Regions from separate parts of the Duganella kummerowiae genome, predicted to be linked through region 1. Evidence: predicted binding sites of a transcription regulator. Region 1 holds the regulator's gene; each other region holds the start of a gene.
The links. The regulator sigma-54, encoded in region 1, starts transcription at its own class of promoters, with help from an activator protein. The targets are predictions, from matches to a motif close to TGGCANGNAANCTGCTTT.
Positions count from the first base shown of each region.

Region 1 (7,278 bases):
GGAGACGCCGCCCGACATCCTGGCCATCTGCGACGAGAAAAACATCCCGCTGTTTTCCACCCCGCTGCCGGCCGCGCAGGTGATCGACTTCCTGCGCGTCTACCTGTCCAAGAAGCTGGCGCAGCGCGTCATCATGCACGGCGTGTTCATGGACGTGCTGGGCGTGGGCGTGCTGATCACGGGCGATTCCGGCCTGGGCAAGAGCGAGCTGGGCCTGGAGCTGATTTCGCGCAGCCACGGCCTGGTGGCTGACGACGCGGTGGAATTCTCGCGCATCGCGCCCAACATGATCGAGGGCCGCTGCCCGCCGCTGCTGCAGAATCTGCTGGAAGTGCGCGGGCTGGGGCTGCTGGACATCAAGGCCATCTTTGGCGAGACGGCGGTGCGGCGCAAGATGCGCCTCAAGCTGATCGTGCACCTGGTGCGGCGCGGGGCGGCGGACGAGGAAGTGGAACGGCTGCCGTTCCAGTTCCCCACCGAGGATGTGCTGGGGCTGCCGATCCGCAAGGTGGTGATACCGGTGGCGGCCGGCCGCAACATCGCCGTGCTGCTGGAAGCCGCCGTGCGCAACACCATCCTCCAGCTGCGCGGCATCGACACGCTGCAGGAGTTCATGGAGCGCCAGCGCCAGGCCATGAGCGGAGACTAAGCATGCACATCGTCCTCATCACCGGCATCTCCGGCTCGGGCAAGTCGGTGGCCCTGAACGTACTGGAAGATACAGGCTACTACTGTGTCGACAACCTCCCTCCCGCTCTGCTGTCCAACCTGGTCTCCACCCTGGTGGCGGAAGGCACGGACATGCTAGCCGTGGCGGTCGATGCGCGCAGCGCCGAATCGCTGGCCGGCCTGCCGGCCGACGTGCAGGCCCTGCGCCAGCTGGGCCACGACGTGAAGGTGATGTTCCTGACCGCGAACACGCATTCGCTGGTGGCGCGCTTTTCCGAAACGCGCCGCAGCCACCCGCTGTCGCATGAACTGCGTCCGGGACAGAACCCGGCCGCGCGCCGCACCCTGATCGAATGCATTGCCGAGGAACGCGAACGGCTGTCGCCCATCGAAAAGCTGGGCCACGTGATCGATACCTCGGAAGCCAGCGCCAACAAGCTGCGCGGCTGGATCAAGGACCTGGTGGCGATCGAGCGCGCGCCGCTGACCCTGTTCTTCGAATCGTTCGCCTTCAAGCTGGGCGTGCCCATGGACGCCGATTTCGTGTTCGACGTGCGCGCCCTGCCCAATCCGTATTACGACCTGGCCCTGCGCCCGCTCAACGGCCGCGACGCGCCCGTAATCGACTTCCTCAATGCCCAGCCCAGCGCGGTGGAGATGTACAACGACATCCGCGCCTTCGTGGAAAAATGGCTGCCCTCGTTCAAGACCGACAACCGCAGCTACCTGACGGTGGCGGTGGGCTGCACCGGCGGCCAGCACCGCTCGGTGTACATGGCCGAGCGCCTGGCGCAGTACTTCCACCCCGCCGAGCGCGTGGTGGTCAGGCACCGCGAACAGTCCTGATCAGCCCACGAGCCCGCGCAGCGGGTGGGCGTAGCCGGGCCATACCGGCTCGAAGAACTGCGCCACCATGTCGCCGCCAACCTGTTCCAGCGCGGGCGGGTTCCAGCGCGGCGCGTGGTCCTTGTCGACCACCAGGGCGCGCACGCCCTCCAGCACCTCGCCATGCTCGAAGCAGCGCCGCACCAGGCTGCGCTCCATGCGCAGGCACTCGGCCAGCTCCAGCGTGGCGCCGCGCCGTAGCAGCTCGTGGGTCACGCACATCATCAGCGGCGAACGGGCGCGCATGGCGTCCAGGGCTTCTTGCGCGAAGGGGCTGGGGTCGGCCGCCAGCGCGTCCATGATGGCCGGCACGGAGCCGGCGCTGAAATGGCGTGCGATGGCGTCGCGCTGCGCCTCCAGCCTGCCTGCCTGCAGCTGCGCGCGGAACGGCGCGGCAAACGCGGCGATGGCGGCGCGCAGTCCGGCGCCGGGCGTGGCGGCGACCAGCTGCGCCAGCGCCCCCAGGTGCGTGGACGGCACATAGTGGTCGGCCAGCCCGGCATACAGCGCGTCGGCGGCGTGAATGGCCAGTCCGGTCAGGCCCAGGTAATGGCCCATGGCGTGCGGCGCGTGCGACAGGAAGTGGCTGCCGCCCACGTCCGGGAACAGGCCGATATTCACCTCCGGCATGGCCATGCGGGTACGTTCGGTGACGATGCGCACCCGCGCCTGCGGGCCGGCCTGCGAGATGCCCATGCCGCCGCCCATCACCACGCCATCCATCAGCGCCACATAGGGCTTGGGATAGTGGTGGATGAGGTGGTTGAGCGCGTATTCCTCGGTGAAGAAATCCTCCAGCAGCGCCGCCCGCGGCGTGCGCCCGACCTCGTGGAAGAAGCGGATATCGCCGCCGGCGCAGAAGGCCCTGGCGGCGCTGGAGCGTATCAGCACGGCCGTCACGTCATCGCTGGCGCGCCAGTCCAGCAGGGCGCGTGTGATGGCGCGCACCATCTCCAGCGACAGGGAATTGAGGGCCTGGGGACGGTCCAGCGTGATGACGCCGGCGCCGTTGCTGATGCTGGTCTGGACGAATTCGCTCATGGCCCATTCTACCGCGCCACGTGCTCCAGCGGATTGGCCAGTTTCAGTTCTCCGCCCAGGCGCGGATAGCGGGTCGGGTTGGCGGCCGCCAGTTCAGGCTTGCCCTCATGGCGGGCATAGATCACGGTCCACGACATCTCGCCCGGCCCCACCGGCTCCTGCTCGACGCCGGCGGCCCTGGCGATGCCGGACGGGTCGCGCGCGGCGGCGATGGTGTAGCGCACCAGCTGGTCCAGCCTGGGCGAGTGCACGTCCAGCACCGAGGCCAGCATGGACAGCGGTACGGCCGAGAACACGTGGTAGTGCAGCGCCTTGGCGGCGCGCGCCATCTCGGCCGGCAGCGAGCCGTCGTCCGCCACCTGTGTCATGGCGTGGTCGAACACCTTGCGGCCCCAGGCCAGGCGGCGCTGGTCGCCGGTCACGGCGCCGGCGGCGGCCACCGCCAGGCCTTCCCAGTAGTAGTGGTTGTTGCGCACGCCCTTATGCGCGTCCGAATGCTGGATGGTGGCGTCGGCGATAGTCCCCAGCCAGCCTTCGATGGCCTGGCGCTGCTGCTCGCTGGCGGCCGGCTTGACGCGCGCATAGCTGAGCGAGAGGCCGGACAGGGTCCATTTGCGCTGGTACCAGGACTGCTCCGTGCTCAGCTTGCCCAGCATGGCGCCCTGCCCGGCCCAGGCCGACAGCCATGCCAGCGCGCAGGCGCCGTCGGCGGCCTGGCCCTGCGGGTCGGCCTGGTAGCGGCTGGCCGCGCTCGACACTTCGCCGAGGAAATCCTCGATGGGTTTGGTGTTGGCGATGTTGCGGGCGCGCAGTACCGGGTCGATCACGGAGTGATGGCTGTCGGTGTAGTAGCCGTTGGCGTCGATGTCGATCACGGCCGGCGGCGCCGGCTTGCAGGCAGGTGCGGCGGCGGAGACGGACACGGCGGCGCTGAGCAGCAACGATATAAATAATTTATCAAGTTTCATGCAGCCACTCGCAGAAGGAAAACGTTTACCTTAACACAGGCAAAAAAGGGCGCCAAGCGCGCCCTTCGTTGTGGAGCCGGCGTGGGGTCTAGACGGCGGCGGTGGGTTCGTAGCTGTCGGGCAGGTGTTTGATGGCGTCGTGGCCATGCTGCTGGACTTTGTCCTTGTATTTCATGACTTGCCGGTCGAGCTTGTCGATCAGCGTATCGATGGCGGCGTACAGGTCTTGCGACAGGCTTTCCACGTACACGGTCTTGCCGGACATACGCAGGTTGATTTCAGCCTTTTGACGTTTCTCTTTCTCTTTAAGGTTATCGACCGTGAGGATCACGGCGATATCGATCACTTGATCAAAGTGGCGGGTGACGCGCTCCAGCTTGTTCTGCACGTATTCACGGATAGCCGAAGTCACTTCGAGATGATGACCACTGATGGTGAGATTCATACACACTCCTAAAGATGATGTCGCCTTACGGCCAGTGCGGGCGCCCATTGCCGCCGGGCGCGCAGTGGCCAATGCACTACAAAGACTTGCGGAGGCTGACTGGAGGGATTTTCAAGGCTTCGCGATACTTGGCAACAGTACGTCGCGCGATCACCATGCCCTGTTCTCCCAGCATGTCCGCAATCTTACTGTCGGATAAAGGATTTTTAGGGTCTTCTGCTCCTGTCAGTTGCACGATGAGCGCCCGTATCGCCGTCGATGAGGCTTCGCCCCCCGCTTCGGTGGCGACGTGGCTGCCGAAGAAATATTTCAACTCAAACATGCCATGCGGGGTCAGCATGTATTTCTGAGTTGTTACCCGAGAAATAGTACTCTCGTGTAAACCCAGTGTATCAGCAATTTCGCGAAGCACAAGGGGTCTCATGGCGACGGCGCCGTGCGAGAAAAAATTCTTTTGCCGTTCCACTATCGCCTGCGCCACGCGCAGGATGGTGTCGAAGCGCTGGCGCATGTTCTTGATCAGCCACTTGGCTTCCTGCAGCTGAGCACCCATGGCGCCCTCGCCCTTGCCCTGCTTGAGCAGGTTGGCGTACATGGCGTTCACGCGCAAGCGCGGCATGACGTCGTTGTTCAGGCTGACCTGCCAGCCGTTGCGGCCCTTCTTGACGATCACGTCCGGCACCACGTAGTCGGACACGTCGGACGCGAAGGCGGCGCCCGGATGCGGATTACACTGGCGGATCACGGCCTGCGCCTCGCGCAAGTCTTCCTCGTCGCAGTTGAGGGCTTTTTTCAGCTTGTTGAAATCGCGCTGGGCAAACCAGGCCAGATGCTGTTCGACGATGGTCAGCGCCATGCGCCGCGTCACCAGGGGCACGCCGGGCATGCGGCGTATCTGCAGCGCCAGGCACTCGGACGCGTTACGGGCGCCCACGCCCACCGGGTCGAAGCTTTGCAGCAGCGTGAGGGCCGTGCGCAGCTCATCGAGCTCGATCTCCAATTCTTCCGGCAGGCGCGCGTGGATGTCCTCCAGCGGCTCTTCCAGGTAGCCGTTCTCGTCCAGCGCATCGATGATGATTTCCACCAGCGCGCGGTCGCGCATTTCCAGCACCGTCACCCGCATCTGCTCCATCAGGTGCTCGCGCAGGGTGCAGTGGCCCGCTTCCAGTTGCGGGCGGGAATCCTCGTCGTCGTTGTTCTTGCTACGGCCGGCGTCGCCCCAGTCCATGTCGGCCTCGGGGGTGGTGCTGTCGGTGTCGGCGGCCGGGCCGTCATAGGCCTCGCCTTCGCCGGCCGGCGCAGCATTGTCGGGCGTGTGCACGGGATCGGCGCCGGCCTCGGCGGCGCCGGCCGGCTGGCTGATGGCGCCATCGGACAGCAGGCGCACGGAGTGGTCCAGCGGGTCGTCCAGCCTTTCCAGCAAGGGATTTTCGGTCAGCAGCTGTTCCAGTTCCTGGTGCAATTCCAGCGTCGACAATTGCAGCAGGCGTATGGACTGCTGCAGCTGCGGCGTCAGCGCGAGATGTTGCGAGGTACGCAGTTGCAAAGACTGTTTCATGGATCTACATACGGAAATGTTCACCCAGATACACGCGACGCACCGACTCATTGGCGATGATGTCGTCTGGCCGGCCTGATGCCAGTACCGTGCCCTGGTTGATGATGTATGCGCGGTCGCAAATGCCCAGCGTCTCGCGCACATTGTGATCGGTAATGAGGACGCCGATGCCGCGCTCCTTGAGGAAGCGCACGATGCGCTGGATCTCAATCACGGCAATCGGGTCGACCCCGGCGAAAGGTTCATCGAGCAGCACGAAGCGCGGGTTGGTGGCCAGGGCCCGCGCGATCTCCACGCGGCGCCGCTCGCCGCCCGACAGGGACAGCGCGGCGTTGTCACGCAGCTTCTCGATTTGCAAATCGGCTAGCAGGGTATTGAGCCGTTCATCAATTTCCGCCTTGGATAAAGGCTTGCCGTTGACTCGCTGGATTTCGAGCACGGCGCGGATGTTTTCTTCCACCGTCAGTTTGCGGAACACGGACGCCTCCTGCGGCAGGTAGGACAGTCCCAGCGCCGCGCGGCGGTGGATGGGCAGGCGCGAGATGTCGGTCCCGCTGATATCGATGCTGCCCGCATCGGACGGCACCAGGCCGACGATCATGTAGAACGAGGTGGTCTTGCCGGCGCCGTTGGGGCCCAGCAGGCCCACCACTTCGCCGCACTCGACCTGCAGCGACACGTCATGCACCACCTGGCGCTTGCCATAGGTCTTTTGCAGTCCGCGTACGATCAGGGTGCTGCCGCAGCTGGCCATGTCCATTATTTCCCCTGTGGCGCTGGTTGCGGCGCGGCGTTGGCCGGGTTCTTGCTGGATGGCTGTATCACCATGGAGCCGCGTCCGCCGCCCACCTTGCTCTCGCCGGTGGAGGTGTTCTTGACCGCGAAGAATTCCTTGCGGCTGTCGTAGGAAATGAATTCGCCATCGACCTGGTCGGCCGGCTTGCTGCCTTCCAGGCGCTTGATCTGGGCCTTGGAAAACAGTTTGACCAGCTCGGTCTTGCCATCGTATTCGATGCGCTCGGCCTGGCCTTCGACCCACTGGTCGCCGGCGCCGTCGCGCTTCTGGCGGAAGGTGGCCATGGTGCCGGGCGAATTGGTCAGGGTGACGTACTGGTAGCCCTCAGGGTCCTCGGTCACCACCGCCTTGGGCGACTTCATCAGCAGGGTGCCGCGGGTCAGGATCACGTTGCCGGTGAAGGTCTTGATCTGCTTGACGTCGTCCACTTCCAGCTGGTCGAACTTGATCTCGGTGGGCTTGTTGGAATCGGCCTTCTCGGCCTGCGCCACGCCGGCGGCGCCGCCCAGCAGCAGGGCGGCGGCGGCCAGCAGTAATTGCATCGTATGTCGTGTCATGTTGGGTTCTCCTGGTGCTCAGCGCGCGCCGCGCGGCGGCACGTCGATCTGGCCGCGCCCGTACAGGGTGATCTGGCGCGTCGCGTTGTTGGCTTTCATGCCGCTGCCCTGGGCGGTCGACTTGCCCATTTCCAGGTGCACCGGCTGGTCGGTTTCCATTCTTTCCTCGTCCGGGAACACGGTCAGTGCCGGCGTGGTCAGGCGCAGCGGCTGGGCCGCCGCCGTGGCGGGCCGCACCACGTCCACGCTGCCGTTCAGCTGGACGCGGGTGTTGCCCTCGTCTACGCGGGCGGTGTCGGCCCGCATGTTCATGGGAGGCTGGTCGGTGGCCAGGCTGTGCACGATGGGCTTGTCGATCA
Region 1 covers NZ_JBKFEH010000008.1:285,414-292,691, forward strand. The annotation lists gene hprK (HPr(Ser) kinase/phosphatase) at 1-649, shown strand, start outside; gene rapZ (RNase adapter RapZ) at 652-1,515, shown strand; gene ACLB1G_RS09080 (enoyl-CoA hydratase/isomerase family protein) at 1,516-2,595, opposite strand; gene ACLB1G_RS09085 (alginate lyase family protein) at 2,604-3,563, opposite strand; gene hpf (ribosome hibernation-promoting factor, HPF/YfiA family) at 3,652-4,008, opposite strand; gene ACLB1G_RS09095 (RNA polymerase factor sigma-54) at 4,085-5,566, opposite strand; gene lptB (LPS export ABC transporter ATP-binding protein) at 5,571-6,326, opposite strand; gene lptA (lipopolysaccharide transport periplasmic protein LptA) at 6,326-6,919, opposite strand; gene lptC (LPS export ABC transporter periplasmic protein LptC) at 6,938-7,278, opposite strand, start outside.

Region 2 (7,278 bases), on a different contig from region 1:
CGGCATCTCGAAGCCGCGGAATTCCAGCAGGCCGAGGCGGCCGGTGGGACCGTCCGGCGAATACAGCTTGTCGATCGAGAATTCGGCGCGGTGGGTGTTGCCGGTCAGGTCCACCAGCAGGTTGCGCAGCAGGCGGTCCACTATCCACGGCTTGTCGCCCGGATGCAGGGTGGGCAGCACCTGGTCCATCTGCTGGAAGGCGATGGCCAGCTCGTACAGGTTGTCGTCGCGCGCCTCGTCGACGCGCGGCGCCTGGCTGGTGGGGCCGATGAAAGTGCCGGAGAACAGATAGGACAGGGCCGGATGGTTCTGCCAGTAGGTGATCAGGCTGCGCAGCAGGTCGGGACGGCGCAGCAGCGGGCTGTCCTCGGCGCTGGCGCCGCCCAGGGTGGCGTGGTTGCCGCCGCCGGTGCCCGTGTGGCGGCCGTCGTACATGAATTTTTCCGTGCCCAGGCGGCACAAGCGGGCTTCCTGGTACAGGGTGCTGGTGTTGTGCACCAGCTCGTCCCAGCTGGTGGCCGGGTGGATGTTCACCTCGATCACGCCGGGGTCGGGCGTCACGCTGAGCAGCTTGATGCGCGGGTCGCGCGGAGGCGGATAGCCTTCCAGCCACAGCTTGACGCGGGCCTCGGCGGCGCTGGCCTCGACCGCCGCCACCAGCGCCAGGTACTCCTCCAGCCGGGTCAGCGGCGGCATGAACACGTACAGGCGCCCGGCCCGCACCTGCACGCACAGGGCGGTGTGGATGACGTCGCGCGCGGCCACGGCGTCCGGGTCGACAGCGTCAGTATCGGCGGCTTGAAGGGCGGCCGCCTGCTGCGCGGCGTCGCCGGGACGCACGCCAGCCAGCCCGGCGGAGGCGCGCAGGCTGGCGCCGGCAGCGGCGCCAGCAGAACCGGTCCCGGCGCCGGCGGTGGAACTGGCTGCCGCGCTGGCAGCCAATCCGCTTGCGCCGGCCGACGCGCCGCGCGCTGCCGCCTGCGCGCCCAGCGCGGCATGCTGCGGCAGCGGATCGCGCGGCGCGAACGGGTCGATATCGAAGCGCGGCTCACGGTCTTCCGGCTGCACCCAGGGCAGCGCCCCCAGCGGCAGGCGCAGGCCCATGGGCGAATCGCCGTCGATCAGGTACAGGTGTTCGCGCCTGAGCGGCCAGGGCGAAGTGCGCCAGGCCGTGGCCTTGCCGGGCTCCGGCTCGCGCGGCTGCAGCGGCAGCACGTAGCCGACCACCGCGCCCAGCCCGGTCTCCAGCAGGCGCGCCAGGCGGCGCCGCTCGTCCGGCGCCTTGAGGTCGGCCTTGAGCGGATCGACGTTCACCGGCAGCTCCTGCTCGCGGCGCGCCTGCTGCAGCACGTCCTCGTAGGCCGGCAGCGCGCTGCCGGCCGGCAGGCGCAGGGCCCGCACCAGGGCTGCCGTGAAGCGGGCCGCCTCCTGGTCGCCATAGCCCTCGGGTACGGCCTCGTCGGCAAACAGGCCGGCATCCTTCCATACCGGCTGGCCGTCGGTGCGCCAATAAATATTCAGGGCCCAGCGCGGCAGCGGTTCGCCCGGATACCACTTGCCCTGGCCGTAGTGCAGCAGGCCGCCGGGCGCGAAATGGCGCTTGAGGCGCTGCGCCAGCTGGCCGGCCAGGGCGCGCTTCTCGGCGCCGTGGGCGGCCGTGTTCCACTGCGGGCTGTCCATGTCGTCGATGGAGACGAAGGTCGGCTCGCCGCCCTGGGTCAGGCGCACGTCCTGGGCCACCAGGTCGGCGTCCACCTGGCGCCCCAACTGTTCGACCCGCTGCCATTCGTCGTCGCCATAGGGCTTGGTCACGCGCGGGTCCTCGTGGATACGGGTGACCGTCATCTCGTGCGAGAAATGCACCTCGGCCGGATCGGCAAAGCCCACCACCGGCGCCGCCGACGAGGGCGTGGCGGTGCAGGCCAGCGGGATGTGGCCCTCGCCGGCCAGCATGCCGGAGGTGGGGTCCAGGCCTATCCAGCCGGCGCCCGGCACATACACCTCGGCCCAGGCATGCAGGTCGGTGAAATCGACCGCAGTGCCGCTGGGGCCATCCAGCGCTTCCTGGTCGGCGGCGAGCTGGATCAGGTAGCCGGAGGCGAAGCGCGCCGCCAGCCCCAGGTGCCGCAGGATCTGCACCAGCAGCCAGCCGCTGTCGCGGCAGGAGCCGCAGCCCAGTTCCAGGGTTTCCTCCGGCGTCTGCACGCCGGGCTCCATGCGCAGCAGGTAATTGATGTCGCGCTGCAGGCGCTGGTTGAGCGCCACCAGGAAGGCGTTGGTGCCCATGTCCGGCTCCACCAGCTCGCTGCGCGCCGTCTCCAGCCAGGCGCGCAGGCGCGGGCCGGCCGGTTCCGGCTGCAGGTAGGGCTGCAGCTCGACCGCCAGCTGCTCGGCGTAGGCGAAGGGATAGCGCTCGGCATAGCCTTCGATGAAGAAGTCGAAGGGATTGATGACCGTCATGTCGGCCACCAGGTCCACCGTGAATTCCAGCAGCGCCGTCTTCTCCGGGAACACGTAGCGGGCAATGTAGTTGCCGTAGGGGTCCTGCTGCCAGTTGATGAAGTGCTGCTCGGGCGTCACGCTGAGCGAGTACGACAGGATGGGCGTGCGCGCATGCGGCGCCGGGCGCAGCCGCACTTCATGGGGCGAGAGCGCCACCTGGCGGTCGTAGCGGTAGCTGGTCTTGTGGTGCAGAGCGACGCGGATGGCCATGCGGGTATGCTCCTGTAGCGAATTGGCGGTCTCGCCACGGGTAAGCAGGATTTGTACCACTTTGACAAGGGCCTCCTGCACCATGGCGGTGCAGCGAGGCTGGCGGTATCGCCGCGCTCAGGCGCCGGGCCGGTGCACGCCCTGCACCTGCACCTGGCTGGCCACCATGGGCGGCGCCGGCCTGGCCGACTGGCGCCCGTCCAGCGGGGTCATGGTGACGTTGACCTGCAGCTGCTGGCAGCCGCCGCCCAGCACCACCCCGCGCAGCGGCGTGACGTCGCTGAAGTCGCGCCCCCAGCCCAGGGTCAGGTGCTCGTACTGCACCAGGCAGCGGTTGGTGGGATCGAAGTCGATCCAGCCGGCCTGCGGGCAATACACCGAGACCCAGGCGTGCGAGGCGTCCGCCCCCACCAGGCGCGGCTGGCCCTCGGGCGGATGGGTCAGGATATAGCCGCTGACGTAGCGCGCCGGCAGGCCCAGGCTGCGCAGACAGCCCACCATCAGCTGGGCAAAATCCTGGCACACGCCGCGGCGGCCGGCCATGACCTGTTCCAGCGGAGTGGAAATGTCGGTAGCCTGGGGATCGAACTCGAATTCGGCGCCGATGCGCACGGCCAGCTCCATGGCCGCCTGCAGCAGGGCGCGGCCGGGCTTGAAGCTGGCCCGCGCAAATTGCGCGATCTCGCCATTCCAGCGCACCTGGGGCGACTCATACAGGTAGCGGCAGGCTTCCAGCAGGGCCGGATCGGACGAGTGCTGGACCAGGTCGCGCAGGGACTCCCAGGGCGGCGAGGCCGCCAGCACCTCCGGGCCGGGACGCGCCAGCATGGCCACCACGGCTTCCGAGCGCACCAGCAGCGACTGGTGCGGCGCGCTGATGCCGACATGGCGCACCAGGTTGCCGAAGTAGTCGCTGCGCTCGCTGCACTCGTCCACGGCCGGCTCGATGTGGATGCGGTGCGACTCGGTGCGCTGGTGGGCGAAGTCGCGCGGGGTCAGGTGCAGCACCTGCTGCGACAGGGTGACCACGCCCTGGTAGCGGTAGCGGGTCTCGTGCAGGATGTGGTAGCGGCAGTGTGGCGCGGCCTCGGGAGGTAAGCTCATGCGGGTCTCCGGCGCGCCCTGTGCGCGCGCCCTGGTGGCTGTGATACAAAATATAAGCCGCAATGTAACACGGCTGCCGGCTGGCCGGCATGCGCCCGGCCGCTCCGGCGCCGGCCGGGGGAAGCATGCGCACCGCCGCCGACCGGCGATCAGCCGGCCTTGGCCTTGGGCGCCGGTTTCAGGATGGCGTCCGCCTTGGCGCGGTCCTGTGCCGTCAGCTGCGGCTCGACCGCCTTCAGGGCCGGGCCGGCCGCCTCGTTGGCGGAGGCCTTGGCCAGGCTCAGCCACACATAGCCCATGGCCAGGTCCTTGGGCCCGCCCTCGCCCAGGGCCGACATCACGCCCAGGTTGTACATGGCGTCCGGCTGGCCGTGCATGGCGGCTTCGCTGAACAGCTTGCGCGCCGTGGCCAGGTCCTTGGGCACTTCCTGGCCCGCGTAGAAATAGGTGGCCAGGGCAGCCTGGGCGTCGGCATTGCCCTTCACCGCCGACTCCTTGTAGTACACCAGGGCGCGCTTCTGGTCCGGGTCCACGCCCTCGCCCAGGTCATACATGCGGCCGGCCGCGAACAGGGCGTCGGCATTGCCGCCCTTGCCTGCCTCCACGAACCAGGCGCCGGCCTGCTTGAAGTCCTGCGGTACGCCGTTTTCGCCCGTGTAATAGGCCTTGGCCAGGCTGTACTGCGCCACCGTGTAGCCGGCCTCAGCGCCCTCCTTCAGGTAGGCCAGGCCCTTGGCCGGGTCTTTCTCGCCGCCCAGGCCGCCCAGGTAAGCCAGGCCCAGGGTGTTGCTGGCGGGGATATAGCCCATGTCGACCGCCTTGGCATACCATTTGCGCGCCTCGCCCGCATCCTTGGGTACGCCCTGGCCCAACAGGTACATTTTGGCCAGGGTCATGGCCGCCTCGCAGCGGGGGTTCAGGGCGCCGGGGTTTTTCGGGTTGAAGCGCAGCCGGTCCTGGGTCGGGTCATAGCGCGCCTCCACCACTTCGCGGAACCACTTGACGGCCTGCTTGCTGTCGCGCGGCGTACCCTGGCCGTACAGGTGCATCTTGCCCAGCATCAGGGCTGCCTCCTCGTAGCCGACCTTGCTCCAGGCCACGTTGAACTGCTGCAGGGCGGTGGCGTAATCGTTGCGGTCCAGGGCGTCGAAGGCTTGCTCCAGCGATTTGTCCTTGCGCGCGATGGCGTTGCGGCCGGCCGCGAAGTTGCGGTCGTTCTGGCCGCACTTGACGGCCGGCTCCATGCCGTCCGGCATGGCCACGCCAGCCATGGGGTCTTCGATCGACGAGGACAGGGCCATATTGGAGACGTCGCCATTCGGGGCAGTGTCGCTGAATTTGTCCAGACCATTGCCGGCCGTGTTGCCCAGCGAATTGAAGTCGCTCAGATACTTGAGCATGACGTCGTCCTCGGCCGGGTTATAGGTGCTCATGAAGGCGCAGGAGGACGCGAACTTGCGCGACAACACCTTGCTCTTGGCCGTGATCACGTCCGAGGGATCCACTGTCTGGCGCTTGGCGTTCACCGATACCGAGGGGATGGGCGCGGGCGCCTGTTCGGCCTGGGCGCGGGCGGCGCCAGCCAGCATGAGCAAACTCATCAGCGATACGGCGGTCTTCATGGGATCTCCTGTTTTTATTGGTGGAATAAGTTTGTTTTAAATAACGGCGGTCCGCAAATGAGTAACCGTTATGGCTTTGATGATAAATCGCGCGCGCAACTATCGCATTGCAGCAACAGAGCAATCTTTTGAGAGATTTGACCACCACGTTTCAAGATACTATGCTGCTCAGCTTGCTCAAAAGCTTTATTTTTTACCCAAGAGGAATTCATGGACGCGTTCACGCTGGTGGTCACCTCCGGCCTGGCGTCGGCCATCATGGCCGTCACCATGCTGCTGCTGTACCGCGCCAGCTCGCGCGCGGCCTGCCTGCTGGACTGGTCGGCGGCCGGCACCCTGTTCCTTGCTTCCAACGCGGTGGCCTTCGTGGCCGGCGTGACCGACTTCAAGCACCCTGCCATGCCTGCCCTCGGCAACGCCTTCTATATCGGCGGCCACTTCATGATCGCGGCCGGGCTGCGGCGCCACCTGGGCCTGCGCCCGCGCCATGCATTGCTGGCCGCGCTGCTGGCCGGCGTGCCGCTGCTGCACCTGCTGCCGTTTACCCAGAGTTCGGTGCTGCACCGGCTGCTGCTGCTGACACCCTTGATCGCGGCCTGCAACGCCCATGTGGTGTGGTGTATCTGGCGCCTGCCGCCGGGCGAGGCCAAGCCGTCCTACCTGCCGCTGATGCTGGTGGAAGGCGCCTTCATGCTGCAGCTGGTGGTGCGCGCCCTATGGATCGCGCTGGCCGGCGGCCAGCTGACCTACATGGGCAACCAGTTGTCTCAGACCATAGGTTCGCTGTCGGTGCTGGTATTCCTGTCGGCCGGCGTAATGAGCTGCGCCCTGATCGTGATGCGCCAGCAGGAACTGGCGCTGCGCCGCGCCGCCCTGCGCGACAGCCTGACCGGCTGGTACAACCGGCGCGCGCTGCAGGAACAAGCCCGGCGCGCTTTCCAGCGCTTCAGCCGCGGCGGGACAGCGCCGGCCTTCATCGTGTTCGACATCGATTACTTCAAGCGTATCAACGACCGCCACGGCCACGCCGTGGGCGACGCCGCCATCGTGCACGCCACCCGCGTGGCTGGCTGCAGCTTGCGTGGCTACGACGCCCTGTTCCGCACCGGCGGCGAGGAATTCGCGGTACTGGTGGAGGACACCGGCGCGCCGGCCTGCCGCCAGATGGCGGAGCGGCTGCGCGCCGCCATTGCCGCCGAGCCGCTGCAAGCCGAGGGCCACGAGGTGGGATTGACGGTCAGCGTCGGCCTGGCGCTGGCTGAACCGGGCGAGGATTGGGAGGCGCTGCTGCGCCGCGCCGACCAGGCCCTGTACCTGGCCAAGCAATCGGGCCGCAACCGGGTGTGCGTGCACGGCGAGGCGGTCCCGACGGCCGCCATGGCGGCGCCAGTGCCAGCCTGGGCCTGACCCACCTTCAATTCCCCTGCACGCTGAGCGCCCGCACCGCGCCGCGCAGCTGGGCGTGCAGGCGGCTGAGCTCCTGCTCGGACAGGCCGGGGAACATGCGCGCTTCCACTTGCGCCACCACCACGTCGCAATCGCGCAGCACGGCGTGGCCGTGCTCCGTCAGGCTGATCTGGATGATGCGGCCGTGGGCCGGGTCCGGCGTGCGCGCGATCCAGCCGCCCGCCTCCATGGTCTTGACCATCTCGTTGGCCGATTGCGGTGAAATCATGGTGCGCTCGGCCAGCTGGGCGTTCGATAGCGCGCCCTGGGCGCGGAACACCGACAGCGCCGTGTACTGCGGCACCGTCAGCCCGTGGGGCGCCAGCACCTCGCGCAGGCGCTTGTTCAATACGTGGTCGAGGCGGCCGGCCAGATAGGCCAGCCCCATGGGTTT
Region 2 covers NZ_JBKFEH010000018.1:48,019-55,296, forward strand. The annotation lists gene ACLB1G_RS23225 (transglutaminase family protein) at 1-2,712, opposite strand, end outside; gene ACLB1G_RS23230 (transglutaminase family protein) at 2,830-3,816, opposite strand; gene ACLB1G_RS23235 (SEL1-like repeat protein) at 3,966-5,438, opposite strand; gene ACLB1G_RS23240 (GGDEF domain-containing protein) at 5,649-6,845, shown strand; gene ACLB1G_RS23245 (MarR family winged helix-turn-helix transcriptional regulator) at 6,853-7,278, opposite strand, start outside.
Region 2: ACLB1G_RS23225 (transglutaminase family protein) is a predicted target of sigma-54. The motif match lies at 2,754-2,771, and genes of this name have one in related genera.

Region 3 (7,278 bases), on a different contig from region 1:
CGCGCATGCGCTTGCACAGCATTTCGCACAGCGCGGTCTTGCCGGAGCCGACCGGGCCGCCGATGCCGACCCGCAGGGGATTGGATGGTGTCATATTCTCTATATCGTTGGTTTCATGGTTCAGGAGCGGTACAGGCGGCTGTACTGCACTTCGTGGCGCATGGACAGCAGCGACAGGCCGGGCGCCCAGTTGCTCATGTCGTCGTCGGCCACCGTCATGGCGTGGCGCGCGGCCGCCTCCAGCTCGGGACGCAGCGACAGCAGCAGGCGCTGGCCCGCCACCTGCCCCAGCGGCACCGACTTGACGCACACCAGCACCTGGTTCTCGGCCCAGGCAAACAGGCTGGCCAGCAGCGCTTCCTCGTGCGGGATGCCGAGGGCCGCCACGGCGCAGGCATAGGCCGTGGGAAGGGCCACGTCCGGCTCGCGCTGCAGCATGGCCAGCAGCTCGGCGTCGGCGATACCCAGTTCGGCGATCAGGCGCGCCAGGGAAAAGCCCATCTGTATGGTCTCGGCGCGGAATTCCGCGCTGTCGCGCGAGGCAATGAAGCGTGCACTCCACTCGGCCACGGCGGCGCCGTCGCGCCGGCTGTAGGCTTGCATCAGCCGCCAGCAGACCGGCGCTTCCCACTGCGCCATGACCTCGTGCAGGTGATGCACGATCCAGGCGCGCGCGCTGCCCGCATCATGCACCTGGCCCGTTTCCAGCGCCGCCTCCAGGCCCTGCGAATAGCTGTAGGCGCCGATCGGCAGGGCCGGACTGGCAAACTGCAGCAAATGCAGCAGGGACGCCGCCTGCATGCTCATTCCTGGTCGCCGGGACGGTGTATCTTCTGGCGCAGCGGGATGGGCGCCAGCGGACCGTCGTGGTGATGGTGGCCGTGGCCACCGCCGTAGGCGCCGGATTCGGGCTCAAACGCGGCCTCTTCCTCCACCACGGTGGCGCCCAGGCCGTGCAGCATGTCCTTGAGCACGGCGTCGGCGCGGATGCGCAGGTAGCCTTCGCCGACCTGAGCCTGGGTGTGGCGGTTACCGAGGTGGAAGGCGCAGCGCAGCAGCGCGTGGGCGTCGGGCGCGGTAACCTTGTAGGTCGGCTCGGGCGCGGCCACCACCTGCACCACGCGTTTGTCTTCGCCGGTCAGCAGGTCGCCGTCGCGCAGCACCGTGCCGCGCACGGTGAACACGGCCACTTCCTCGCCGTTGTCCAGGGTGGCGCGCAGCCGGCATTTCTCGCGCAGTTCGTAGGGCAGCACCAGGCGCGCGTCAAACGATGCGGCGTGGGCCAGCTTGGTATGCAGGGTCAGCATGGGTCTTGAGACTCCGATATTCAGAACAGGAAGTAGCGCTGCGCCATCGGCAGCCGGGCCATGGGCTGGCACACCAGCAGCTCGCCGTCGGCGCGCACTTCGTAGGTTTCGGGATCGACATGCATTTCCGGCGTGAGGCCGTTATGTATCATGTCCTGCTTGCGCACATTGCGCATGTTGCGCGCCACGATGAGGGTCTTGTTCAGCTTGAGGCGCTCGCCGATGCCGGCGTCGTAGGCGGCCTGCGAGACGAAGGTGAACGATTTTTTCAGGCCGCCGCCGAAGGCGCCGAACATCATGCGGTAGTGCACCGGCTGCGGGGTGGGGATGGAGGCGTTGGGGTCGCCCATCTGGGCCGCCGCGATCATCCCGCCCTTCAGTATCATCGAGGGCTTGACGCCGAAGAAGGCCGGCTTCCACAGCACCAGGTCGGCGATCTTGCCCGGCTCGATGGAGCCCACCACGTGCGAAATGCCGTGCGCGATGGCGGGGTTGATGGTGTACTTGGCGATGTAGCGCTTGGCGCGGAAGTTGTCGTTTTTCGGGCCATCCTCGGCCAGCCGGCCGCGCTGCACCTTCATCTTGTGGGCGGTCTGCCAGGTGCGCATGATGACCTCGCCGACCCGGCCCATGGCCTGCGAGTCGGACGACATCATGGAGATGGCGCCGATGTCGTGCAGGATGTCCTCGGCCGCGATGGTCTCGCGCCGGATGCGCGATTCGGCGAAGGCCACGTCTTCGGTGATGGCGGCGTCCAGGTGGTGGCACACCATCAGCATGTCCAGGTGCTCGTCCAGGGTGTTGATGGTGTAGGGGCGGGTCGGGTTGGTGGACGAGGGGAGCACATTGCCCTGCCCTACCGCCGCGATGATGTCGGGCGCATGGCCGCCGCCCGCGCCTTCGGTATGGAAGGTGTGGATGGTGCGGTCCTTGAAGGCGGCCAGGGTGCGTTCCAGGAAGCCGCCCTCGTTCAGGGTGTCGGTGTGGATGGCGACCTGGATATCCATGCGGTCGGCCACGGACAGGCAGTTGTCGATGGCGGCCGGGGTGCTGCCCCAGTCCTCGTGCAGCTTGAGGCCGATGGCGCCGGCCTCGATCTGCTCTTCCAGCGGCGCCGGCAGGCTGACGTTGCCCTTGCCGAGGAAGCCCAGGTTCATGGGGAAGGCGTCGGCAGCGCCCAGCATGGCGTGCAAATGCCAGGGGCCGGGGGTGCAGGTGGTGGCGGAAGTGCCGGCCGCCGGGCCGGTGCCGCCGCCTATCATGGTGGTGACGCCGCTCATCAGCGCTTCCTCGATCTGCTGCGGGCAGATGAAGTGGATGTGGGTGTCGATGCCGCCGGCCGTGACGATCATGCCCTCGCCCGCGATCACCTCGGTGGCCCCGCCTATGGGCAGGGTGACGCCGGACTGTATGTCCGGGTTGCCGGCCTTGCCGATGCCGTAGATCAGGCCATCCTTCAAGCCGATGTCGGCCTTGACGATGCCCCAGTGGTCGATGATGACGGCGTTGGTGATGACGGTGTCCATCACCTCGGCGCGCACGCGCTGGGACTGGCCCATGCCATCGCGTATCACTTTACCGCCGCCGAACTTCACTTCTTCGCCGTAGATGGCGTAGTCTTTTTCGATTTCGATGAACAGATCGGTGTCGGCCAGCCGGATACGGTCCCCGGTGGTGGGGCCGAACATCTCGGCGTAGGCCTTGCGCGAAATGGTTGCCATGTCAGCCTTTAGGTGGATTGGGATTCAGTTTGCCCATGACTTCGCCATTGAAGCCGTAGACCTCCTGGTCGCCGGCCAGCTTGACCAGTTCGACCGTGCGTTCCTGGCCCGGTTCAAAGCGCACGGCGGTGCCGGCCGCGATGTTCAGGCGCATACCGTAAGCCTTCCAGCGCTCGAACTGCAGCGCCGAATTGGCTTCGAAGAAATGGAAATGGGAGCCGACCTGGATGGGACGGTCGCCACGGTTGCGCACCACGACGGTGGCGGTCTCGCGGCCTTCATTGAGGGCGATGGCGCCCTCTTCGAGTTGGTATTCGCCCGGTATCATCGTGCGCTCCTTCAAAAACAGAAAACGTTCAGGGTATGGGCTGGTGCACGGTCACCAGCTTGCTGCCGTCGGGGAAGGTGGCCTCGACCTGGATGTCGGGGATCATCTCCGGCACGCCTTCCATCACGTCCTTGCGGGACAGGATGGTGGTCCCGTAGTGCATCAGCTCGGCCACGGTCTTGCCGTCGCGCGCGCCTTCCATGATGGCGCAGGTGATGAGCGCCACCGCTTCCGGGTAGTTCAGCTGCAGCCCGCGCGCCAGGCGGCGTTCGGCCACCAGGCCGGCGGTGAAGATCAGCAGTTTGTCTTTTTCTCTTGGAGTCAGGTCCATTGCGTATTCCTGTTCAGGTTAGCCAGATGCGCGGGGTGGCGGCGCCGCGGCCCAGCAGCCGCGGGCGCAGCACCGACCACACGGCCAGCATGATCCCGCGCGCGGTTTCGCTGTTGTCGCCCAGGTGGCGCGCCACCAGCACGCCCCTGGTTTGGGTAACGCCGAAGGCGGGGCCATCGCCATGGCGTTCGGCGACGGCGGCGCGGATCTCGGCCAGAAGCGTGGCCGGCTGCTGGGCGCAGGCGGCGATCAGGGTGGCGCACACGGTGTGGCCGCCCATGCCCAGCGGGCTGTCCAGCCGGCCGCCCAGCAGGGCGCCCTGCTCCCACCACAGCAAGCGGCCGTCGCGGCGTATGCTGGTGCGCTGCGCCACCTTGCCGGTGTCGAAGGTCTCGCCGGAAGCGCGCCGGCCCATGCACAGGATTTCGCAGCCGAGGTAGACCGCGTCGCCATCGAGCTGTATGTCCTGGCGCAGGGCGACGTCGGCCTGGTCGAAGAAGATGGTTTCCTGCGGCAGCCATTCGAGCGAGCCGCCGGCGCCCACGCGCAGGCTGACATCCTGGCTGGAACGGCGCCCGTTGGACTTGTACCACTTGGCGGCGCCGGGGGTGCTGATGAAGGCGCGCGCGCCGGCCCCCACTTCCACACCGATACGGAGCTGGTCGCCCCCCACCACGCCGCCCGGCGGGTGGACAATGATGGCGTGGCACACGGCCTTGTCTTCCGGGTAGAGCGCTTTCTGCACCCGCAGCGGGCCGACGTGCTGGTTGCGCAGCATGCGCGTGGTGCCGGCGTCGTCGGCAAAGCCCAGCGCGAGGCTGGCCTGCCAGGAACCATGGCTGGCGGCGCTGTCGCTGGGCTGGGTGCAATCGGGCATGACGGATGATCCTGGTGATGATTCCGTTGAGTAAGCAATGTATATGCCAGCGCTTATGTAAGTACTTTAGTTTGTTTTTGAACCAATATGGTGCAAATAGCCATAATTGCACCTTATCGGTGCACAATTCTTAAATTTGCCAGTCGAAAGTGCCGACATAGCGGGCGCGCGGGCGTATCAGCCTGCCCTCCTCTATCTGTTCATACGCATGAGCCAGCCAGCCGGCGCTGCGACCCAGGGCGAACAGGATCTGCGAGGCGCCGGACGGAAGTTCGAGAGTGTGTTCGATGGCGGCCAGCGCGAAGTCGATGTTGGGCGCTTGCCCGGTCAGGCCGCTGGCTACGCGGGCGATGGCGTTCACGGCCTCGGCCCCGGGCAGCATGGACAGCAGCAGCCGGGCGCGCGGGTCGCCGTCCGGATACAGGGGATGGGCGAAGCCGGGCAGGAGGGCGTCATAGCCGCTGCCGCTGCTGTCACTGCCGCGCAGGTGGAGGCGCAGCGCGGCCTGCATGTCGGGCGCGTCCTGGACCGCGCGGACCAGGGCCAATGCGCGCAGCGTTTCGCCGCCGTGGCGCTCGCCGGACAGCGCGGCCAGTCCGGCCACTAGCGCCATGGACAGTTGCGCGCCGCTGGACGCCACGCAGCGCACCGTGAAGGTGGACACGTTCAGTTCGTGGTCGGCGCAGGCCACCAGCGCGGCGCGGATCAGGGCGTCGTGCTCCGGCGCCAGCCCCCAGGCGTGGCGGCATTGTTCGTGCAGTGGCAGGGTATCGATGTCGCGGTCCAGCAGCGCGGCGGCCATGGCGCGCATCAGCGCCGGGCGCGGGTCGGCTGCCGCCGCACGGGATGGTGCAACTACAGGTTCAAATCCAGGGACAAGCGCCGCCGCAGGCGCCGCGCCGCCTGCGGCAGTCGGCGGCAAGGATACGGCCATGGCCGCCATGAGCGCGGCAGCGCGATGCAGCGGCGGGCTGCCGCCGTGAAGCTGGCGCAGCGCGCGCCATTGCCCGGCGCAGGCGGGAGCGGTGGCGGGCGCGCTATCGAAGATGCTGGCGCGCTGGTTCCACAGGATCGCGGCGGTTTGCTCCAGGGTGGCGCTGCGGGCCAACTGGATGGCGTCGTGGCCACGGTAGCGGATCACACCATCGCGTATCAGCGTGATGCGCGACTCCAGTATCGGCTTGCCCCAGCCAATGGCCTGCTCGACCGCGTGCCCGGCCTGCTTGCCATCCCTGCGGCGCGCCGCCAGCCGCTGCACTTCGCCGTGGTCGTAGCGTTTGCTGCGCACGCCCTGCTCCGCCAGCGACGCCAGCAGGCCCCGGCTCACATACGAGTACAGCGTGGCGGCGCTGACACCCAGTATCTGTGCGGCTTCCCTGGCGGTGACGGTTCTCTTCATAAGGGAATTTGTATCGATTGCGGGTATCAAGATTGACGCTGGCTGGCACCAGATTCTAGACTGATTCCAGAGACCTGGCGAGGAGAGACCATGAACCCTGCATCATTGGCTGCAACCCTGTGGCGCTGCGCCGGCGGCCATCCCGGCGCGCTCGACCAGCTGCGCTTCCACCACGACGATGCGCAGCTGCCGTCGGTATTCCAGGTCGGCGCGCTGGCCTCGGCCAGCATCGCGGCGCAAGCGCTGGCGGCGGCCGCATTGTGGCGGCTGCGCGGCGGCCATGCGCAGCAGATCGATATCGACCAGCGCCACGCGCTGGCCATGTTCCGCAGCGAGCGCTATCTGCGCCTGGACGGCGCACCGCCGCCGGAACCGTGGAGCCCGCTGTCCGGCTATTACCAGGCCGGTGACGGCCGCTGGATACAGCTGCACACCAATTTCCCGCACCACCGCGACGGCGTGCTGCGCGTACTGGCATGCGGCGCCGAACGGGCCGAGGTGGCCGCCGCCATCGCGCGCTGGAACGCGGCCGATCTCGATGCGCGGCTGGCGGCGGCAGGCATGTGCGCCGCCATGATACGCACGCCCGAGGAATGGCAGGCCACGGCGCAGGCGCGCGCCATCGCCACGCTGCCGCTGTTCAGCGTGGACAGCGCCGGCCAGGCGCCGCCCGAGCCGCTGCGTGGCGGCGTGGCGGACCGCCCGCTGGCCAGGGTGCGGGTGCTGGACCTCTCGCGCGTGATCGCGGCCCCGGTGGCGGCGCGCACGCTGGCCCAGCACGGCGCCGAGGTGCTGGCCATCAGCGCGGCGCATTTGCCGAATCTGCCGGGACTGATCATGGATACCGGGCGCGGCAAGCGCAATGCGCAGCTGGACTTGCGCACGGACGCGGGCCGCGCCACGCTGCGCGCATTGGTCACGGACGCCGATGTCATCCTGCACGCCTACCGCCCCGGCGCGCTAGCCGCGCTGGGCTTCGACAGCGCGGCCTTGCAGGCGCTGCGGCCCGGGCTGGTGGAGGTGAGCCTGTGCGCCTACGGTGCGGCCGGACCCTGGCAGGCGCGGCGCGGCTACGACAGCCTGGTGCAGTCGGCCAGCGGTATCGCGTGGGAAGAAGGCGCGGCGGCCCACTTGCCGCAGCCGGGCAAACTGCCGTGCCAGGCGCTGGATCATGCCACCGGCTATATCGGCGCGCTGGCGGCCATGGCTGGATTGGCGCGGCGGGTGACGCAGGGCGGCGGCTGGAAGGCGCAGGTGTCGCTGGCGCAGACCGGGCGCTGGCTGCAAAGCCTGCCGCGCCTGGAAGACGGCTTGC
Region 3 covers NZ_JBKFEH010000007.1:33,475-40,752, reverse strand. The annotation lists gene ureG (urease accessory protein UreG) at 1-94, opposite strand, end outside; gene ACLB1G_RS05805 (urease accessory protein UreF) at 121-801, opposite strand; gene ureE (urease accessory protein UreE) at 804-1,307, opposite strand; gene ureC (urease subunit alpha) at 1,328-3,028, opposite strand; gene ACLB1G_RS05790 (urease subunit beta) at 3,030-3,356, opposite strand; gene ureA (urease subunit gamma) at 3,385-3,687, opposite strand; gene ACLB1G_RS05780 (urease accessory protein UreD) at 3,701-4,564, opposite strand; gene ACLB1G_RS05775 (citrate/2-methylcitrate synthase) at 4,695-5,963, opposite strand; gene ACLB1G_RS05770 (CoA transferase) at 6,054-7,278, shown strand, end outside.
Region 3: ACLB1G_RS05780 (urease accessory protein UreD) is a predicted target of sigma-54. The motif match lies at 4,596-4,613, and genes of this name have one in related genera.

Region 4 (7,278 bases), on a different contig from region 1:
CAGGTCGCCCGAGGCGATACGGTTCCAGGCCCGCTTCATCAGCACCGCGGTGCGGTTGCCGCTCACGCCGCCCTGCTCGAACTGGGTGCGGGTGTAGACCTCGGTCACGCCATTCTGCTGCAGCAGGAAGCGCGCCGCCGCATTTTCCAGCTCCTCGCGCTTGATGCCTTTCTGTTCGGCCAGCGCATAGTCGAGGTGGATATTGGGCACCGACCATACGGTCACCAGCTTGTCGGCCGAGAACTTGGCGGCCAGGTGCTGGTTCAGGGCCGCCATCAGTTTGTCGCCATCGAGGCGCTGGGCGTCGATGTGCTGCTGCTGCGAGAATTCCGGCACGTTGGGGAAGCCATGGTCGGCCGTCAGCAGCACCAGCACGTTGTCCATGCCGATCTTTTTATCCAGGTAGCCGAAGAAATTGGCCAGCATGCGGTCCAGGCGCTGCAGGTGGTCGTGCGACATCCTGCTTTCCGGCCCGTAGGCGTGGTTGATGTAGTCGTGGGCCGACAGGCTGACCCCCAGCAGGTCGGGCACGCCGGCCGGATTCCTGCCCAGCTGTTCGCCCTCGACGGCGGCGCGGGCAAACTCCAGGGTCAGCTCGTCCAGATAGGGCGTGGCTTTCAGGCGGTTGTAGTAGTCGGCGTCCAGGCCGCCGCTTTCGCTGTACATGGAAAACGGGAAGCGGTTGTGCGCGCCCGGCTTGGCCGGGGTCAGGTCCTCGCTGGCGTCGCCGGCGTAGGCCGCCTCCGGCAGCAGCGGGGTCCAGCTCTTGCCGTAGTAGCGGTCCTGCGGCTTGGCGGCCTGGACGGCCTGCACCCATTGCGGATGCTTTTGCATGTAGAAGGTGCTGCTGGCGAAGTTGCCGGTTTTGTCCATGTACATATAGGCGGTGCCGGTCTTGCCCGCCAGTAGGATGGCGCCCCGGTCCTTGCCGGACACGGTCACCACCTTGCTGCGGTTGCCGCTGGCGTAGCGCATCTGGTCGCCCAGGGTGTCCACGCGCAGCCTGGTGGGCGCGGTGCCGTCCGAGGGTTTGGTCTCTTCGCCGATGTAGGTGTAGCTGGTGTCCTCGGTGCAGTACACGGATTTCTTGGTCACCGGATCGATCCAGTTGTTGCCGATGATGCCGTGCTGGTAGGGGTAGGCGCCGGTCAGCACGGCGCTGTGGCCGACCGCCGTCACGGTCACGCCATGGGCCTGGTGGGCGTTGCTGAAAGACGCGCCCTGGTCCAGCAGGCGGCGCAGGCCGCCTTGGCCGAACTGGTCGCGGTAGCGCAGGACTTGCTCGTTGGGCAGGCCATCCACCACCAGCACCACCACCAGCTTGGGCTGGGCGGCTGCGGGGGCGGGGGCTGCGGCATGGGCGCCACCGGCGGCGACGCAGGAGGCCAGGATCAGGGTCCGTAACGCGGACAGGGCGGGCTGCTTGGTGTGGGTCATATCGGTCCGGGGTTGAAGGCGGCGTAGCCGCCGGGCGGCGACTATGCTACCCCAGATGTATGACAGCGGTGTTACCTCGGCCGCAGCGCGGGATGTCCAGCATGGGCTGCCGCGTGCGCGGCAGCGACGTTAGCGGCCCCGCAGCAGCCCGCGCCAGCGCGCCGTGGCCCTGCCGACGGTCGCCGGCAGCACCGCCATGACCGCTGTGCTGCCGGCGGCAATGCCGGGCGGCAGGCCTCGCCTAGGGCTGCGGATTCCAGCCGGCGCCGTTGTTGAAGGCCGACAGGATCTGGGCCCGGTTGGCGTAGCCGGCCGCCACGTCGGACGCGCTCAGCAGGAAGCCGCCGGCGCGCGCACCGAGGTTGAGCGGATTGCCCGCCAGGTCCGTGCTGCCATATTCGCGCCAGCCGGAGGCCGCCGTGGCCACGGCCGGATTCGGCGCCGGCTGGCTGTTCACGCCGGCGCCGGCCCAGCCCACGGCCGCGACATGGGTGTCCATTTTCGTGTTCACGAACACCACGTTGTCGAAGTAGCTGCTGCTGCCCGAGCTGCGCGCCAGGTAGGTGAGGCCAGTGGGGACGTCGCCGTGCAGCGGTCCGGGACCGGCGCCGTGCGTCAGGCGCGAGTTCAGGAACACATAGCCCTTGTCGCCGGCCGCCAGTGCGCGCGCCTGCAGGATGTAGCCGCCGCTGCCGGCATTGGCGGTGTCGCCCACCGAGCGGATTTCGCATTCCTCGAACAGGGCGGCGCGCGCGCTGCCCCAGATGAAGTCCACATTGCCTGCCACCAGGCTGCGGTAGAACCAGGAATAGCCGTTCAGGTTGAGCGTGTCCTGCTCGCTGTAGAAGCTGGCGTTGGTGGCCACCAGGCGTCCGCTGGGGCTGTTGAAGTAAATGGTCTCGGCCTGGGCCGAGATGCTGGACGAGCGCAGCGTGGTGTTGCGCAGGGTGAGGGTATCCAGCACCAGCAGATCGTCGCTCTCGGCCAGGAACACGGCGCGGCCGCCGGCCGGGGTGCTGCTGTCGGACGCCTGGCTGGCGCCGGAGCCGGTGTTGAGCGTGTCGTAGTTGCTATACTGGATGACGGCGCCGTCGCGGCTCTCGCCCTTGAGCGTCACATTGTCCTTGTTGCGCAGGTAGAGCAGCTCGTTGTAGGTGCCGTTGCGTACGTTGATGGTCAGCGGATCGCTCTTGCCCAGTTGCTGCATGGCGTAGTTGAGGGCGCCCTGCACGGTGTCGAAATCGGTGTCCGCCGCCACGCCCACGGTGAGGCTGGAGGCGCCGGACGCCGGGCCGTAGGCGCGGGTGGTGAAGGACCAGTCGCCCAGCTTGCCAATGCCGACAAAGGGCACGCCGCCCAGGGTGGCGCCGGTCACCACGCCATTGGCGATGGCCACGTAGTACTCGGTGTCGTATTGCAGCTTGTTCAGGTGCGGCTTGATGACGAGCGTGTTGCCGGAGATGGTGACCGGGGTGGTGTAAACCTTCCTGACCTGGGCTTGGCCCGGGTAGCCCAGGGTGTCGGACTCGCCGGACAGCTTGATCACGTCCACCTGGGCGTTGTCGCTCTTGCGGAAGATGCGGATGGTGCCGCCCGTGCCCAGGGTGGGCGCGTTATCGAAGGTCAGCCTGAGCGAGGCGTCGATGTTGACGTTGGCCGCTTGCGCGGCCGGCAGGGCCACGCCGGCCAGGCCGTAGCTCTGGGTGGGCTGCACGAACTGCGGGCTGATGGTGGCGGCGATGCTGCGCTTCAGGGTGGGATCGGAATCGCTGGCCAGCGTGATGGTGGCGCTGCCTGCGCCCACCGGCGTGACGGTCAGCGTGCCGCCGTTAATGCCGACCACCGCCACCGCCGGATTGCTGGAGCTGGCGCTGTAGGTATCGGCCGCGCCATTGGGCTGCAGCGCCGTCACGGCCAGGGTCAGCGGGGCGTCGCCCACTTCCGCGTTGTAGCTGGTGGTGGCCGGGCTGACGCTCAGCTGCGAGGGCTTGAGGGCCGGGTCGCCGATACGCACGTCATCGATCTGGAACGATTTGTTGGCCGTGTACAGGCCGATGGTGCCGCGCTGGCTGAAGGCCGCATCCGTGATCGAGCCCAGCGACTCGCCGTCCAGGTACACCGTCAGGGTGCTGCCCTTCAGTTCGAAGCGCACGGTGTAGAACTGGGCGTCCATGTTGATGGGCTTCTTGGTCTGCTTTGGCCGGGTCAGGGAGCCGGCCGCCATCTTGGCGATTTCGACCTGGGTGCTGGCGCTGCTGTTCTGTACGTTCAGGCCGGCGCCGTACCAGTTGTTGCTGTCGGTGTAGCGCGCCAGCAGGTACAGGTATTTGTTGCCGGTTGTGCCATTGGTGAGCGGCTTGATGCGCGCCTCCACATAGTAGTCGCCGGAGGCCGGTACGGCGGCCATGGCCGTGCTCTTGAGCGTGGCCAGCACGCCGCCGGTGGTGGCGGCCGTGTACTGCAGCACCTTGTTGCTGCCGCCCACAGTCTCCGCCTTCACGCTGAAGCTGCCGTTGGGACCGCTGACCGGCAGCAGATTCCAGTTGCCCGCGCTGCCGTTCTGGAAGTCGTCGCAGAAGTACAGGCCGGTGGCCGGGCAGGTGAGGGTGAGGCCGGGATCGGCCGTGACATTGCCGCTGCCGCTAATGGCGGTGCTGATCTTGCCATTGCCTGCCTGCGCCAGCGCATTGGCCTTGACCAGCGCGACCGGACGCGGCGCATATGCATATGGCACGGTCCAGCCCACGCTGCTGGGCGCCGAGCAGCCGGCCAGCGCGGCGCCGTTCAGCACCGAGCCGCTGTCCTTGAAGGCGCCGGGCACGGTGCCGCCGATGGGCTCGACCACGTCATCGCAGCGGCTCACGCCGGCAATCTCGAACACATTGTTCTGCGACAGGATGGCCGCGCTCTGGCCCACGCCTATGCTGTAGTCGTAGGGATAGGCAGGATGCGACTTGCTGCCCACGTAGTAATTGTTGAACACGTGGACCTGGCCGTAGCGCACCCGTGGCGCGCGGCTGACCACGTCGCGGAACACGTTGTTGCTGAAGGTGATGCGCAGCTTGCCGGCGTCGCCGGTGGCGCTGTCGCTGGAGCCGACCAGGTTGTTCTTGCGGTGCTGGCCGAACACGTTGTACGACACGGTCACGTAGTCGGAGGCGTTGGTGATGTCCAGCGCGCCGTCGTGGCATTGCTTGACCTGGCCGTTTTCGATGGGCAGCAGGTCGTCCGTCATGGCGCCGTCGGTGAAGGTGTTATGGTCGATCCAGATGTGGTCCGAAGCGGAGACGCCGATGCCGTCGTAGGCCGCGTTCCAGTTGCCCAGGGCGCCGTCGGTGGGGTCCCAGATCGGCCCGACGTCGCAGGGATTGACGATCTTCAGGTTGCGGATGATGACCTGCGAGACGCCGGACAGTACGATGTGGCCATTGATGATGCCGGCGTTGGCGCCGTCGCCGATCAGGGTGGTATTACTCTTGAGCTTGATGGCGCCGCGGATGGCCTGGTCACCCGTATTGGCGTAGGGCACACCCTCGCTCATGTCGATGGTGCCGGTCACCTTGATGATCTTGGCGTTGCTGCCGCCGTTGCTGATGGCCGTCAGCAGCTGCGAGCGGTTGCTGACGGTGTAGATGTTGGAGGATAGCGCTTGCGCGCCGCCCACCGTGCCGCCGCCCTGGGCAGCCCAGCCGTCGGCGGGGGCGGCTTGCAGCGCGCTGTCGGTGCTGGCGGCCGCAGCGTGCGCCAGGTGTGTGGAATAGCCGCCGGCGCCAGCCAGCAGCAGGGCAAGGCCGAGCGCGGCCCTGAAACCTGTGAGTCTCATCTTGTTCTCCCGGTAGGGGTATATATGTAGGGCGGCCAGGCCGCCCGCTGTCAGTTCGCTGCCGTACCTTTGCGCCGGCGCCGCAGCGCCACCAGGCCCAGTCCCGCCATCATCATGCCGGCGCTGAAGGGCTCGGGCACGGGGGAGGCCAGGGTGATGGTGGAGTCGAAGGAAGCGTAGGTGCTGTTCCAACTGACGGCGCTGAGGTCGATCTCGATGGTGTGGCCATCGATCACCCGGTATACCGGCGTGCCGCTGGTGTCGCCGGCGCTGGACAGGGCGAAGCCGGTGATGGCGGCCGGCAGCGAACTGCCAAAGTCGAAGCGCGCCACATGGGTGCCCGCCACGATGACCGGATCGGCGGCGTAGACCGTCAGCAGGCCGCTGGCGGCAAAGTCGAAGCCGAACTGGAAGTCGGCCGTGTAGAACTCGACGCCGACATTGGTCGGGTCCAGGTGGCTGCTATTGCTGTTGGACAGGCCGGCCGTGAAGCCGCTGTCCAGGCTGAGTATCGCAGCGCTGTCGCCGTTGTAGCTGGCGCTGATCAGGGCGTTTGCCAAGGGGGTTGCCGCCGCATGCGCGGCGCCGGTGGGCAGGGCCAGGCAAGCCGCCGCTACCAGTGTCTCCATGATTGCTTTTTTCATTTTTTGTAGTCCCAAGTAAGAGAAAGACGCCTGGACGGCGCCGGTCGGAACACCTCGCGTGTTCCGTGCCATCGAGACGAGGGCCGGCAGGCCGAGGTCGCGCGTGGTCGAAAACTCTGTGCGGCCGTGGCCGCTTTGGGGATGCCGCATTGCCGGGCAATGCACATCAATTGGTCAGACCATTCTAAGGCGGCCTGACCAATTTTACAAGGCGAACTGACCAATTACAGGTGCGGCGCGTGGCATTGTTGTCATTGCATGAATGTTGGCAAGATTAAATGCTTAAAGGAAACCGTGGTTTTGTTGATTCGGGGCTGAAAAAAGGATGGATTTTGTCAAAACGCTGATAGAATGTGGCGTAGGAAAATAATTTCAGACGGCCATACCGGGCTGTCCTCTAGGGAGTCGGCTATGATCCATCACATCGTTGGTCCATCGATCTCTGCCACGTTGGCGGCGGAGCAGCAGGGCGACCAGAATAAGATTGCCAACAATGCAATCGATACGAGTAATTTTGATCTGAGCGCCAGCCTGGCTGCCTATATGTCGTTGCCCGGTTACAACAACGTCCAGGGCGCCCAGCAAGCCAGCGGCGCCGACAACAGCACCGACAACACCGCCCAGTCCGTCACTGCCGCCACCGCCGAGGACGAAAGCCTGAAGCTGGCCCTGCAGCAGTTTGACGAGGGCTTGAAAAAACTGGTGGACCGCCCGGAAACCCAGGCCTTCCAGGCCAAGTTCGGCGCCAGCCAGGAAGACGGCAAGCCAGCCCAGTTCCCGACTTCCGAGCCGGTCGAGGGCGACCAGCCCAATCCGCTCGATGACAGCGACCTGGTCAAGGCTGCCGATACCAACCACGACGGCAAGGTAAGCGAGGAAGAACTGGGCCGCTACCAGGAACCGCTGACCTACCGCGCCCACTCCGAGGACGCCGCCACCAAGCTGGCCGACAGCTCCACCGCCTTCTCGCTGAATGAAGTCAACCGTGCCTATGGCGGGGTCTCCACCGCCGCACTGGCCGCCGCCTGACCTGTATCAGCCTCCACCAGCGCCCCATGACAGCGATGCTGCATGGGGCGTTTTGCATTGGAGCGCGCATTTCCCTGCTGTCCGTATGGTAATCATACAAAAACAACACCAACTGCATAAAAAATGCGAATATGTCGATCTGACCTTCCAGTCATTTAATTTTTGATCGAGCTCGGAGCTGTCAATTGAAAAAACTGAACTTCCAGCATCTCGCCATGGCAGCGGCGGTGGCGGGCGCCTTTGCCCTGACCGGCTGTGCCGTCGGCCCCGACTTCAAGACGCCCGCGCTGCCGGCGGCGGCCCAGGGCCAGGCCTACACTCCGGACCCGCTGCCGGCGCAGACCG
Region 4 covers NZ_JBKFEH010000004.1:130,211-137,488, reverse strand. The annotation lists gene ACLB1G_RS03980 (alkaline phosphatase family protein) at 1-1,437, opposite strand, end outside; gene ACLB1G_RS03975 (pectinesterase family protein) at 1,679-5,260, opposite strand; gene ACLB1G_RS03970 (PEP-CTERM sorting domain-containing protein) at 5,311-5,889, opposite strand; gene ACLB1G_RS03965 (EF-hand domain-containing protein) at 6,316-6,933, shown strand; gene ACLB1G_RS03960 (efflux transporter outer membrane subunit) at 7,119-7,278, shown strand, end outside.
Region 4: ACLB1G_RS03970 (PEP-CTERM sorting domain-containing protein) is a predicted target of sigma-54. The motif match lies at 5,958-5,975, and genes of this name have one in related genera.